Regions from separate parts of the Bradyrhizobium sp. Leo114 genome, predicted to be linked through region 1. Evidence: predicted binding sites of a transcription regulator. Region 1 holds the regulator's gene; each other region holds the start of a gene.
What was found. Region 1 encodes LexA, which represses DNA repair genes until DNA is damaged. Its sites were predicted from a motif close to TGTTCNNNNTGTGTTCNG; they were not measured.
Positions count from the first base shown of each region.

Region 2: the regulator LexA is predicted to act here: its motif matches at 1,989-2,006, upstream of ruvC (crossover junction endodeoxyribonuclease RuvC).
Region 3: the regulator LexA is predicted to act here: its motif matches at 1,840-1,857, upstream of ACZIRK_RS28135 (ImuA family protein).
Region 4: the regulator LexA is predicted to act here: its motif matches at 1,193-1,210, upstream of dinB (DNA polymerase IV).

Region 1 covers NZ_JBUYEN020000024.1:10,376-13,619, forward strand. Annotated here, with positions in the region: gene ACZIRK_RS26565 (molybdopterin molybdotransferase MoeA) at 1-842, shown strand, start outside; gene lexA (transcriptional repressor LexA) at 1,044-1,745, shown strand; gene ACZIRK_RS26575 (hypothetical protein) at 2,038-2,463, shown strand; gene ACZIRK_RS26580 (hypothetical protein) at 2,601-2,822, shown strand; gene ACZIRK_RS26585 (ComEC/Rec2 family competence protein) at 2,832-3,244, opposite strand, start outside.
Region 2 covers NZ_JBUYEN020000005.1:206,252-209,495, reverse strand. Annotated here, with positions in the region: gene ruvB (Holliday junction branch migration DNA helicase RuvB) at 1-568, opposite strand, end outside; gene ruvA (Holliday junction branch migration protein RuvA) at 822-1,439, opposite strand; gene ruvC (crossover junction endodeoxyribonuclease RuvC) at 1,436-1,963, opposite strand; gene ACZIRK_RS08525 (YebC/PmpR family DNA-binding transcriptional regulator) at 2,147-2,893, opposite strand; gene ACZIRK_RS08520 (methyl-accepting chemotaxis protein) at 3,095-3,244, shown strand, end outside.
Region 3 covers NZ_JBUYEN020000026.1:91,398-94,641, forward strand. Annotated here, with positions in the region: gene ACZIRK_RS28125 (UdgX family uracil-DNA binding protein) at 285-1,640, opposite strand; gene ACZIRK_RS28130 (hypothetical protein) at 1,639-1,809, shown strand; gene ACZIRK_RS28135 (ImuA family protein) at 1,926-2,717, shown strand; partial or broken gene ACZIRK_RS28140 (Y-family DNA polymerase) at 2,611-3,244, shown strand, end outside.
Region 4 covers NZ_JBUYEN020000006.1:162,193-165,436, forward strand. Annotated here, with positions in the region: gene ACZIRK_RS09630 (HlyD family secretion protein) at 1-841, opposite strand, end outside; gene dinB (DNA polymerase IV) at 1,249-2,496, shown strand; gene ACZIRK_RS09640 (NAD(P)-dependent alcohol dehydrogenase) at 2,695-3,244, shown strand, end outside.

The DNA of each region.
Region 1 (3,244 bases):
AGGCCGCTGTCGCCGGGCGGCATATCCGGCCCGCCGGCGTCGATTTCCGCGAGGGTGACGTGCTGCTGAGGCGCGGAAGCCGGCTGACCGACCGCGCGCTGTCGCTGGCGGCGTCGATGAACTATCCGGAACTCCCCGTGCGGCGCCGACCCAAGGTCGCCGTGCTCGCGACCGGCGACGAACTCGTGATGCCGGGCACCTCTCCGGGTCCAGGCCAGATCGTCTATTCCAACGGCTATGCGCTGCGGGCGATGGCGCGTGCAGAAGGCGCTGAAGCGATCGATCTGGGGGTCGCCGCCGACACGGTTGCCGCCACCACCCACGGCATACGCCGCGCGCATGCCGCGGGCGCCGACATCCTCATCACCACCGGCGGCGCCTCGGTCGGCGACCATGACCTCGTGAAGCCGTCGCTTGAGGCCGAGGGCGTGACCATGGCGTTCTGGAAGATCGCGATGCGGCCGGGCAAGCCGATGATGCATGGCCGGCTCGGCGCGATGCGAGTGATCGGCCTGCCCGGCAATCCGGTGTCGTCCTATGTCTGCGCCTATCTGTTCCTGGTGCCGTTGATTCGGGCCCTGCTCGGCCGCTCGGCGATTCATCACGTGACGGAAAGCGCCCTGCTCGGCCGCGATCTCGCCGCCAACGATCAGCGCGAAGATTATCTTCGTGCGCTACTCGAAGAGCGCGACGACGGCACGCTGATCGCAACGCCGGTCACCAAGCAGGACAGTTCGCTGCTTGGGAATCTCACTGCGGCGCAGGCACTTGTGATCCGTCCGCCATTCGCGCCGGCCGCAGCAAAAGGCGCGCCTTGCGACATCCTCCGATTGCCTGAATGACGCTGCGACCAACACCTGCCGGAGCATCTCTGGTCGCGTTCACCAGAAATTAAGTGGTTGCGGAACACATATCGAACATATAGTGTCCGTTCATGATTTGTTTCGAAACTCGCTGTCTACGAATGGGAGTGCGTGACTCCCGAGATCAGCTCTTCTCAAGTCTCGGATCGAACGACGCTACCAACCGGGGGAATGCTCGCGATGCTTACGCGCAAACAGTATGAACTTCTGCGTTTCATCAACGAACGGCTGAAAGAGGCCGGCGTGCCTCCTTCCTTCGACGAGATGAAGGACGCGCTCGACCTGCGCTCGAAGTCCGGCATCCACCGCCTGATCACGGCGCTGGAGGAACGGGGCTTCATCCGCCGCCTGCCGAACCGCGCCCGCGCGATCGAGGTGATCAAACTGCCTGAGCTCTCCGCCGCCGGCAACGGCCGCCGCGGCTTCACGCCGAGCGTCATCGAGGGCACGCTCGGCAAGCGCACGACCAGCGCGGCCGTGGCCGAAGACGATGGCAACCGTCCCGTCGCCGTTCCCGTGATGGGCCGGATCGCGGCGGGTACGCCGATCGAGGCGCTGCAGACCCGCAGCCACACCATCAGCGTGCCGCCCGACATGCTCGGCTCCGGCGAGCATTATGCGCTCGAGGTGCGCGGCGATTCCATGGTCGAGGCCGGCATCCTCGACGGCGACATGGCGCTGATCCAGCGTAACGACACCGCCAACACCGGCGACATCGTGGTGGCGCTGATCGATGAGGAGGAAGCGACGCTGAAGCGCTTCCGGCGCCGCGGCGCGTCAATCGCGCTTGAGCCTGCCAATGCGGCCTACGAAGTCCGCATCCTGCCGCCGAACCGGGTGCGGATCCAGGGCAAGCTGATCGGGCTTTATCGCAAGTACTGAGCCGACGAGGACGCAGCAGCTCGTCTGGTACTTTGGTGGGTGATCTGCCCTCAAGGACACTGACAAGAACGATTTAGAGTGATTAGAATAAGAGCCCCGGTAAGTTCGCCGGGGCACTCTCGGTGCAAGGAGATGTGCGGCAGCGCCTCCTATCGTGTTTGTGAACGGCTAGAGGGCGCGGGCCGTACAAATGCCAAGAACGGAGCAGAGGCTTATAAGTTATCGTCCACTCTGATAGAGGCCTGCGCCTCTTCCCAGGCCGGGTCGGCTATCTCGAATGAGGAGCAATCCGATGTGTGACTATAGCCTGCATGCCGTGGCGACGCGTCCCGCCCAGGTTGGAGAGACGCTTATCACCACCACCTTCCGCGGTACCTCGACCCGCGGCTTCGCTTCGGAAAGCGATCCGACGGTCGCAGTCTGCATGCTTCCCGGGACCGAACTCGCGTTCGCCGATAACGTCCGCTACGACAATCGCTGGATCTGGACCAAGACGACCGGCTTCCGTGTCGGCAAGTTCAACCAGATCGATGCGCATATTCGGGATCGTCATCACGACGCGATCGACTTCCCCGATGGCAGCCATGTGCTGGTGACCCAGCTCTGCGAAGGGCAGCGGGCGACCGTGCTGCAATTGCCCGTGACGCATCATGTTGCAGAGCCGGCACCGAAGGCGGTCGACCAGCGCCCCGCGCCGAACCCGCTGTTCATCGGCTGAGAGCTTCGGGCAGCGTGCGCCGCCGGTCTCGGCCGGCGGGACGTTGCCGCGGGTGAAAAGCAAAGTATTCGAGCGGCCCCGGAGGCCATCCCGGGGCAGATGTGGTTTTGTTGAACTATTCGCAAGGGGCATGATCGGTGGTCACCAAGATCACATGGCAAAAAGCCGGACGGGTGGCCCAGCCCGGCCGATACATGTTCAGGTTCGGCTGGCTCACCGTCGCAGCGGAAGATCTCGCGATCTGGGAGCGATTTCCGGATGCGAGCTTCACGCTCGTGCAAGTGCCGTCGCATTCGGGCGGTCCCGACGAATTTCGGCTCGGCGCCTTCGAGCTGCCGGCCAACGCCGGTGGAGATTGACGGGAGCGCTCAGTCTTCCGGCTGCAGGTCGGACTCGGACGGGGTCGCATCGATGGCGCGCGGCGCGGGTGCCCCTTGGATCCGGATCGTGGTCTCGGGTTCGCCTTCGCCTGACACCGCAGGCGACCACGGCCGGTCGAGGCCGGCGGGCTTGACCGCATCGATGACGAAGCCGTTCCGGTTCCGCCGCAGCGCCAGCCCGCCCTGCCGCCGCAGGCGCTCGGCATCGATGACCGCCGCCGCACAGCCTTGTGGCACCGGCCGTGCGGTCACGATCAGCACCGCCCGTTCGCAATCGTCCGCGAGCGCCTCGGATCGCTGCGTGAGCGCGATGAACGCGCCACCGGCCACAGAGGTCACGCAGCCGCTCTCATCGCAGGACACGCCCTCCGTGAGCGAAGGATCGCTCGCGCTGCGGGCAT
Region 2 (3,244 bases), on a different contig from region 1:
TCTCCAGCTCCTCCTCTGTGTAGAAGTTGAGCCGGATCGGAATCCCAAAGCGGTCGCGCAGCGGATTGGTCAGCAGGCCGGCGCGCGTGGTGGCGCCCACGAGGGTGAATTTTGCAAGCTCGATCTTCACCGAGCGCGCGGCAGGACCCTCGCCGATGATGAGGTCGAGCTGAAAATCCTCCATCGCGGGATAGAGTACCTCCTCCACGGCGGGACTCAGGCGATGGATCTCGTCGATGAAAAGGACGTCGCGCTCTTCCAGATTGGTGAGCAGCGCGGCGAGATCGCCGGCTTTTGCAATGACCGGGCCCGAAGTGGCGCGAAAGCCGACGCCGAGTTCGCGCGCGACGATCTGCGCCAGCGTGGTCTTGCCAAGACCCGGAGGCCCGACGAACAGCACGTGATCCAGCGCCTCGCCGCGCTTGCGTGCGGCCTCGATGAAGATCGAAAGGTTCTTGCGCGCCTGCGCCTGGCCGACGAAATCGGACAGCGATTGCGGACGCAGCGCGGTGTCGCCGACATCATCGGCGCGGCGTTCGGGAGTGACGATGCGGGAGGGCGGGTTCATGTCGTCAATTCCGTGACGATCGCAGCGATCGTAGGGTGGGCAAAGCGCGCGTCCTTCCCTTCTCCCCTTGTGGGAGAAGGTGGCGCGCATGCAATGCGCGACGGATGAGGGGTTGTCGCCGCGGGCGAGGTGCTCGCGGAAAGAAACCCCTCACCCAATCGTGTTCGTTGCCGATTCCGGTGCTGCCCTCTCCCACAAGGGGAGAGGGCACAGTAACAGGCAGTGCGAAGGCATAGTCCCGTAGGGTGAGCCATCACTTCGCGAGTTCCTTCAGGCCCAGCCGGATCAACTGCGCGGTTTCGGCCTGCTCGCCTGCACTGCGCGAGGCGGCGGCGATGGCGGCGGCGGCTTGCGGCTGGCCGTAGCCGAGATTGACCAATGCGGAGATCGCATCGGTCACCGGACGCGGCGCGCGCTCGTTGTCGATGGCGCCGGCGAGATGGACCACGGCGGGATCGACATTGGCAAAGGCCGGGGCCTTGTCCTTCAGCTCGCTGACGATGCGCTCGGCGACCTTCGGCCCGACGCCGGGCGTGCGCGCCACCGCGGCCTTGTCACGCAGCGCGATCGCGTTCGCGAGGTCGGAAGGCGGCAGCGTGCCAAGCACGGCGAGCGCGACCTTGGCGCCGACGCCTTGCACGGTCTGCAACAGGCGAAACCATTCGCGCTCGTTGTCGGTGCGGAAGCCGAACAGCTTGATCTGGTCTTCGCGCACATAGGTCTCGATCGAGAGCACCGCGGCCTCGCCGGGGGACGGCAGCGCCTGCAGCGTGCGCGCGGAGCAATGCACCTGATAGCCGACGCCGCCGACATCGAGGATCACATAATCCTCGCCATAGGAGTCGATGAGGCCTTTCAATTTGCCGATCATAGGCTGGCTACTCTCAGTCGCAGCGCGGTGCTTTGGCGGTGATGGGCGTGCGTGATCGCGACCGCGAGTGCATCGGCGGCGTCGGGCGATTGCGGCTCGGCCTTAGGCAGCAGGATCTTCAGCATCACGGCGATCTGGTTCTTCTCGGCGTGTCCGGCGCCGACCACGGTTTTCTTGACCTGGTTCGGCGCATATTCGGCAACCTCGATGCCGAACATTGCAGGCGCCAGCATGGCGACGCCGCGGGCCTGACCGAGTTTCAGCGTCGCAACACCATCCTTGTTGACAAACGTCTGCTCGACCGCGGCTTCCGCCGGTTTGAAATCGCCGAGCACGGCGGCCAGCCCCTCATGGATCGCAAGCAGCCGGCCTGACAGCGGCAGCCGTTCCGACGGCTCGATCGAGCCGCAGCCAATGAACACCAGCCGATTGCCCTCGACCTCGATCACGCCCCAGCCGGTGCGGCGGAGGCCCGGGTCGATGCCGAGAATGCGGGTGGGTTTGCGAATCGGCTGGACTGTCATGGGGTAGTGATAACCGCTGCGTTTCGAGAACGAAACACAAACGGGGAGGTCATGCACGGGGAAAGCGGTGCCCCCACCTCGTCATGCCCGGGCTTGTCCCGGGCATCCACGTCCTTCAGCACGAGTGGATACGCGTGGGTGGCCGGGACAAGCCCGGCCATGACGGCATCACGAGAGATGGGGCTACCCGCCCATCTTCGCGATCAGCGCGTCCGAGATCTCGAAATTGGCGAACACGTTCTGGACGTCGTCGTGGTCGTTGAGCAGATCCATCAGCTTGAGCAGCTTCTCGCCGGTCTCGTCATCGACGGCGACGGTGTTTTGTGGCTTCCAGGTCAGCGACGCCTTGCGCGGCTCGCCGAATTTCGCTTCCAGCGCCTTCGCGACCTCGCGGTAGGATTCCGGCGAGGCGTAGATCTCGTGGCCGCTTTCGCTCGATACGACGTCGTCGGCGCCCGCCTCGATCGCCGCATCCAGCACCGCATCGTCGGAGGCGGCCTTGTGGTCATATTCGATGATGCCGACCCGGTCGAACATGAAGGCGACCGAGCCGGTTTCGCCGAGATTGCCGCCCGACTTGGTGAAGTAGGAGCGGATGTCGGAGGCGGCGCGGTTGCGGTTGTCGGTCAGGGCCTCGACGATCACGGCGACGCCGCCGGGGCCATAGCCCTCGTAGCGGATCTCGTCATAGTTCTCGCCCTCGTTACCGGCGGCCTTCTTGATGGCGCGCTCGATATTGTCCTTCGGCATGTTTTCCGCGCGCGCGGCAACGATCGCGGCGCGCAGCCGGGGGTTCATGGCGGGGTCGGGGGTGCCGAGCTTGGCCGCGACCGTGATTTCGCGGGCCAGCTTGCCGAACAGCTTCGACTTCTGGGCATCCTGCCGGCCCTTGCGGTGCATGATGTTCTTGAATTGGGAATGGCCGGCCATGCGAGGTCCCTTGGGAATCGTCTTTCAAAAAGGGGGTGAGGCGCGGCGTTATAGGCCTCCGACAGGCCAAAATCAAAGACTTGCGGCGTGATCTGGCATGCCGGCCGTGCCGCCTTCCGGAAAATCAGGCAGCCGTTAACCACGATTTCACCTACGGATGGGAGAATCGGACAGTCCATTTCAACTTGCAAGAGAACCCCAATGGCGGCGTTCGGTTTGTTTCGCAAGCGAGATCCGGAACCCGTGGCAGCAGCCGTCGAGCCGAAGGTTGCGACCGCAGCGGCGGCGCCGGCCGATAACCCCTCCCACGATACCGGTTCGGCCGGGGAAATCCTCGAGCTGCTGGAACTC
Region 3 (3,244 bases), on a different contig from region 1:
ATGATCGTCTGTCACGCGCGCTCGCGACACGAATGTTGACCATTCACATGACGAGCCATGCTCGTAGCGAAAGTGTGTGATGGATGTGTGATGGAGAGGAGCGGTCGCGCGCTGCCTGACGCCGGGGCTGTGGCGCCGTGGCAGCGCGTCGACCGCATGGGAACGTCATTGGCGTGAACAAGACGCCCCAAACTCCCCCTGTAATAGGGGAGTATTGTCCATCAATGTAAGGTTGTAAATAGATCAACGGCTTGATATTTGCAGTGCTATGCATGGGGCCATGCTTATGCCGCAGCCCGCGCGCGTTTCCTCAACAGTTCCGCGGCGATCTTCAGATCCTCGACAAAGCGTTGATATTCCCGCGCTTTCGCATCCTCATCGGGGAGCCGCAGCAGATAGGAGGGATGCACCGTCACCAGCGCCTTGACGTCGTTGTCAAGATCGATCAGGCGGCCGCGGTTCTTGTTGATCGGCGTGAGCTTGTTGAACACGCATTGCGCAGCGGTCGCGCCCATCGCCACTACCAGGTCCGGTTTGATCGATGCGAGTTCCCGCTCATACCATTGGCGGCAGGCCTTGATCTCCGGCGTATTCGGCTTCTGGTGCAGGCGGATCTTGCCGCGCGGCACAAATTTGAAATGTTTCACCGCATTGGTGACGTAGACCTTTTTGCGGTCGATACCGGCTTCGTCGAGCGCGCGGTCGAGCATCAGGCCGGCGGGACCGACGAACGGTTTTCCGGCGAGATCTTCCTTGTCGCCCGGCTGCTCGCCGACCAGCATCACCTGCGCGCTTTGCGGGCCTTCGCCGAACACGGTCTGGGTCGCATGCTCATAGAGATGGCAGGCGCGGCAATCGGCGGCTTCCTTCCGCAGCGCACTCAGTCGGTCGGCGTGGCGGATCATGGCGGGTTCCGGTGGCGTGGCGATTTCGCTTGTGGGCTTAATCGTCGAAGCCTCCCGCAGGTTCCTCGATTGCTTCGCTGCCAGCCGGGCCGGGTTGAAGATCGTAGCGTAATGACGCTGCCAGATTTCCTCCAGCCGATTGCCTGCAGGCATCCCGGCCTCGCCGATACCAGGGGTGATCGACACCGCATGTCCATCCCAATGTGCGCAGACATCAGGTGTGAGGATCGACCAGGGCATGTCGGCGAAGCGGCTCGCGAAGAATGGCGCCGCCAGTTCCACGACATGATGCTGCGGCTCGAACCAGGCGACGAAATGCGATTTGTGCTCGCGCCCGATCTCGCGGAAGCGGATCGACGTCCGCATCCGCTGTGCCTCGTGATGCACGGCCTTCGCCATCGCATGGATGCGCGCGACATCAGGGTCGTCGGCGACGTCGAGCAGGTCATGGTCGCGGCGCAGGCGCCACAACAGGCGATAGAGCAGGGCAAAGCGCTCGGCATCGCGATGCAGGATCGCGGTTTTCGCCAGCTCGACGAATTTGGCCGGCACGCTGAACGTGCCGTGCGGCGGCTCGAGCGGCGCTTCGCGGTCCGGCGCATCGAACGGTTCGACTTCGTTGTTGCGCACCGTCCACGTCACATCGTCAGGCGGCACCTCGTTCAGCACCAGCGTCCGTGCTGCCTTTCGCCAGCCGTCGAAATCAGTCTCGCTGCCCAGGATGATGTGGTGCATGGCACTTACTCTCCCTCCTGTCTCTCCTCTCGTCATGCCCGGGCTTGACCCGGGCATCCACGCCTTCCTCACCAAGGAAAGAACGTGGATGGCCGGGACAAGCCCGGCCATGACGGCTCTCATGAATCCAGTTGATTTCATTCATGAATTTATCCCGTTACCAATCTGATTGACTCCTCCCGCGCAGTTGGCTTTATATTAGAACATACCATGAACAATTGGGCCAGCTTCTAGTTTCTCCCGGAAGCCAGCAGCGGCCCCGATATCTTCCTTAAGGAGCGGCGCATGACGAGCGCACGCCTGAGCACGCTTGCGTCCCTACGTGGGCGCATCGAGCGCATTGAGACATCCAATGAAGCGCATCCGCTGCCGCGGATCGCGCTCGGTCATGCCGGCGCTGATGCGATGCTCAAGGGCGGCCTCGCGAAAGCCGCGGTGCACGAGGTGTTTGCCGAGGGGCACCAGGGCGCTTCCGCCACCGGTTTCATCGCAGGTCTCGCCGGCCGTCTTGCCGCGCGAAAGCCGCTGGTCTGGGTGCGGCAGGATTTTTCCGAAACCGAATCCGGCGCGCTGTCGATGAACGGTCTGTCCGAACTCGGCCTCGATCCGCGCCTCCTCGTCACCGTGCGCGCCGCCGACATCGACAATGCCTTGCGCACCACGGCCGATGCGCTCGCCTGCGACGCGTTAGGCGCCGTCATCATGGAAGTCTGGGGCGAGTCCAAGCAGCTCGATCTGGTCGCGAGCCGCAAGCTGACGCTATCAGCGCAATCATCAGGCGTCCCCGCGCTGCTGCTGCGCCTCGCCGCAACGCCGCTTCCGTCCACCGCGGAAACCAGATGGATCGTGCGCGCGGCGCATTCGCCGCCGGGCGCCAGTTGGAGCGCGTGGGGCGCGCCTCTGTTCGATGCGCAGCTCGTTCGCAACCGTCATGGCCCGGTCGGGCGATGGATCATGGAATGGAAATGTGATGAGTGCCTTTTCAGTGAACCGTCGGCGTATCCTCAGCCTGTGGCTGCCGCGCCTGCCCATCGATCGGATCAAGCGGCAACTGGCGCGCACCGCCTCGCCAGTTGATCGCCACACGGACGCCGCACCTCCTCTCCCGCAAGCGGGGGAGGGCTGGGGTGGGGGTGCCTCCGCGAGTCACGCAGTCTCCTTGATCGAACCGGCATCGCCGCGAGTTCCCACCTCTCCCTATGGGAGAGGTGAAGAAAGAGATCCCCAGTGTCGTGGTCATCAAGGAGCACAACGCGCTCGTCATCCACTCTCTCGACGACATCGCCGCGCGAAGCGGGCTGTCGACTGGCCTGCCACTCGCCAATGCTCGCGCGATCTGCCCGGAACTGACGGTCTATGATGCCGACGAGGTCGCGGATGCCAAAACGCTCAATGACATCGCCGACTGGTGCGACCGCTTCACACCTCTGGTGGCGCTCGATCCGCCCTACGGTCTCTTCCTCGATATCACCGGCTGCGCCCATCTGTTCGGCGGCGAACACGCGATGCTGCAGATCATCTGCGGCGCTCTCAGTCGGCGCGGCTTTGCCGTCAGCGGCGCGATCGCCGCCACCTCGGTTTGCGCGCGTACGCTGACGCGGCAT
Region 4 (3,244 bases), on a different contig from region 1:
ATCGATCGCCGACCTTCAAGCCCTTGACGAGATCCTCGCGAAGATCGAAGTGAATCCAGACGTCGCCCAGATCGATCAAGGTAACCAGCGGCACGCCCGGCGATACGTATTCGCCAGGCTCAATATTGCGCTGATAGATCTGCGAGGCGACGGGGGCATAGACCACGAGTTGATCGATGATCGATTGAACGCTCTGGATATCGGCAGTGGCCTTTTCGACGTTGGCCCTGGAGATCGCCCGCTCCTCCTTTGTGTAGCCATTGACAGCCTGGTCGTAGGACGATTTGGCCTGATCGACTGCGCGCTCGCTTTCGTGCAGCGTGTCGGTCACTTGGTCGAGACGGGCTTGCGGCGCATTGCCTTGCTGGGTCAATGTGTAGGTACGGTCAAAGGTCTTCTGGGCAAGCACCTGGGCAGCCTGCGCCCGCTCCATTGCCGCTTTCCGTGCGGCAATGGTTTCCACCCGTGTTCCGACGAGGACGTTGGCAAGTTGAGCCTCGGCGACAGTCTTTGCTGCCTTCATTTGCTCGTGTTTGGCCAGAGTTTCGGGATTGTCGATCCGCACGAGCACAGCGCCAGCCGGAACGTTCTGGCCACGTTCGACGGGAATTTCCTTGACCCGCCCGTCGACACGCGCGGCTATATCCAGCCGCGTTGCATCGACCTCGCCCTGGACGAGCAGTGGTTCCGGTCGCAAGAGATAGAAGACAGAGAGCGCGACGACGGCAGCTGCAACGATGCCGACAATGATGGAAGGAGCGCGCGTCGCGGTGCGGGTGTTTTTCTCTCCGTCCCTTGGTGCGTCGGACGTACTTTGAATTTCCTTGTCAGAGATCGGCATGTCCGCGCCTGATTCCCCTTTCCGTGACCGGGGTAGTCGTTTGCTAGCCTTGGTTGTTAGGTCTGTCCAATCTCGATCCGCTGAATTCCGCGAGCAAAAAGATCAACTATCGGCAGGGTGCATGTCAACCTCTGCCCTTATCAGGTACCGTCCGCTCGTCACTGGGGATGATGGTCTCGTCTCGATATCGGTATGCTGTACGGAGACCTGATGACGGCCGTGCAACAGGAGCCTTTCGCTCAATCGCGTTCCCGTGAGCTGAAGAGAGAACGGTCGCTCAACCAGGCCCAGGCTTGAGCAGCCAATAGCTTCTCAGCCTTTGTGAAACGGGGCTTGACACGCGTTCCAACATGTTCGCATTATGTTCTCAATGAATTTCGGTCAAATTTCACCGGTGAACGCTCTGGATGGCAACGGCGGCCACCATCCTTCATGCAGACCTTGATGCCTTTTACGCCTCGGTCGAGCAACTGCTCGATCCTTCGCTGCGCGGCAGACCTATCGCTGTCGGTGGCGGGGTTGTGCTTGCTGCCTCATACGAAGCCAAGGCGTTCGGGGTTCGAGGTGGTATGCCGGGACGGCACGCACGCCGGCTATGTCCGCAACTCACTTTTGTCGGCGGCCATTTCAAGGACTACCAACGGCTGGGTGATGCTGCCATCAAGGTGATCGGCGATTTCACGCCACTGGTGGAGCGTATTTCCATCGACGAGGCGTTTGCCGACGTTGCCGGCTGCACCCATCTCTTCGGTACGCCCGCCGAAATTGCAAAGACAATCCGCCAACGCGTGCGGATGGAGATCGGTCTTGGGATCTCGGTCGGTGTGGCGCGCACCAAGCATCTGGCGAAAATTGCCTCGCAAGTGGCGAAGCCAGATGGGCTCGTGGTCGTGGATCCCGACACCGAACTGGAGTTCCTTCACCGCCTGCCCGTCGAGCTGATGTGGGGAGTGGGTCCCGTCACGAAGGCGCAGCTCGCCGAAATCGGCGTGCTGACCATCGGGCATCTGGCAAAGACACCGGGTTGGTCGCTCGAGCGCTTGCTCGGTCCCGCTGCAGGCGAGAAACTCGCGGCGCTGGCATGGAATCGCGATCCGCGGGAGATCAAGTCTCACTGCCGGGCCGGATCGGCAGGGGCGCAGTCAGCGATTGGCAGGAAGCCGGCCGAAGAGCGGGTTATTCGACCCACGCTGCTTCACCTCGCGGACCGCATCGCTACGCGACTCCGGGCGAAGTCCAGGCCCGGTCGAACCGTGACGGTCCGCGTTCGCTTCGCCGACCTGAGCTCGGTGACGCGCTCGGTAACGCTCGATGCGCCGATCTCCGCGACCATGATTCTTGCTGAGATCGCCGAGGAACTGGTGCGAGCGATTCTTGCAGATCATCCGGACCAGAAGACCATCTCGCTATTGGCGATCTCCGCGTCGCATCTTGAGGAGCACTGGGATCTCGAGCTCGAACTCCCGCTTGAACTTCAAGATGAAGCGCGCCGCCCCGGCACCAGGATAGGCATGGCCCGTTGGGCGGCTGATTGCGCCGTCGACAAGATCCGCGATCGCTTCGGATGGGATGCGATCGGATACGGCCCGGCAGCGCTTGGCATTTCTCGTTCCGTGCCCGACGAGTTTCGCAAACTCGCCGAAAAAGACCTCTAACCCTCGAAAGCCTTGGCCCGACAAGCGACCGGTGGGTACGAGCTCCTATTTACCAGCTAGCCGCCAGCGGCAAAGACCTCGCCGTTCCTGACGTGCTTAGATGCGCGCGCTTGTGCTGTACAGCTCCGCTGGCACGAAAAATGCTGAGGCGCCTCCGCGATGGCGAGCGCAAAGCTCGCCGGGCAGACGGAGGACAACATGAGAGCCCAAGTATTGAGAGCGTACGACGAGAAGCTTTCCAACGACCAGTGGGTCAGCGAAGAAAAAGCGCCTGATCCCAAGTTGACTAAATCGACTGATGTCATCGTCCGCATCGGTGGTGCTGGCGTATGCAGGACCGACCTTCATATCATCGAAGGTGTATGGAAGCCGCATATGGATCCGACCGGCGACAAACTGCTACCCATCATCATGGGACACGAAAATGCAGGTTGGATCGAAGAGGTTGGCAAGGAAGTCGAGGGAGTAAAGAAGGGTGACCCGGTCATCGTTCACCCGAAGATCACCGGTGGCACCTGTCTCGCCTGTCGCCGAGGCTTCGATATGCATGGTCCCGGCACGTTTCCGGGGCTTGATTGCAACGGCGGCTATGCAGAATTCCTTTGCACCTCCGAACGCAATATTGTGCCGCTGCCACGGACTCTTGCACCAAAGGATGTGGCGCCTTATGCGGATGCGGGCCTCACGGCCTATCGCGCGGTCAAGAAGGCCTCTCGTCACCTTTTGCCGGGCGAATCCTGTGTCGTAA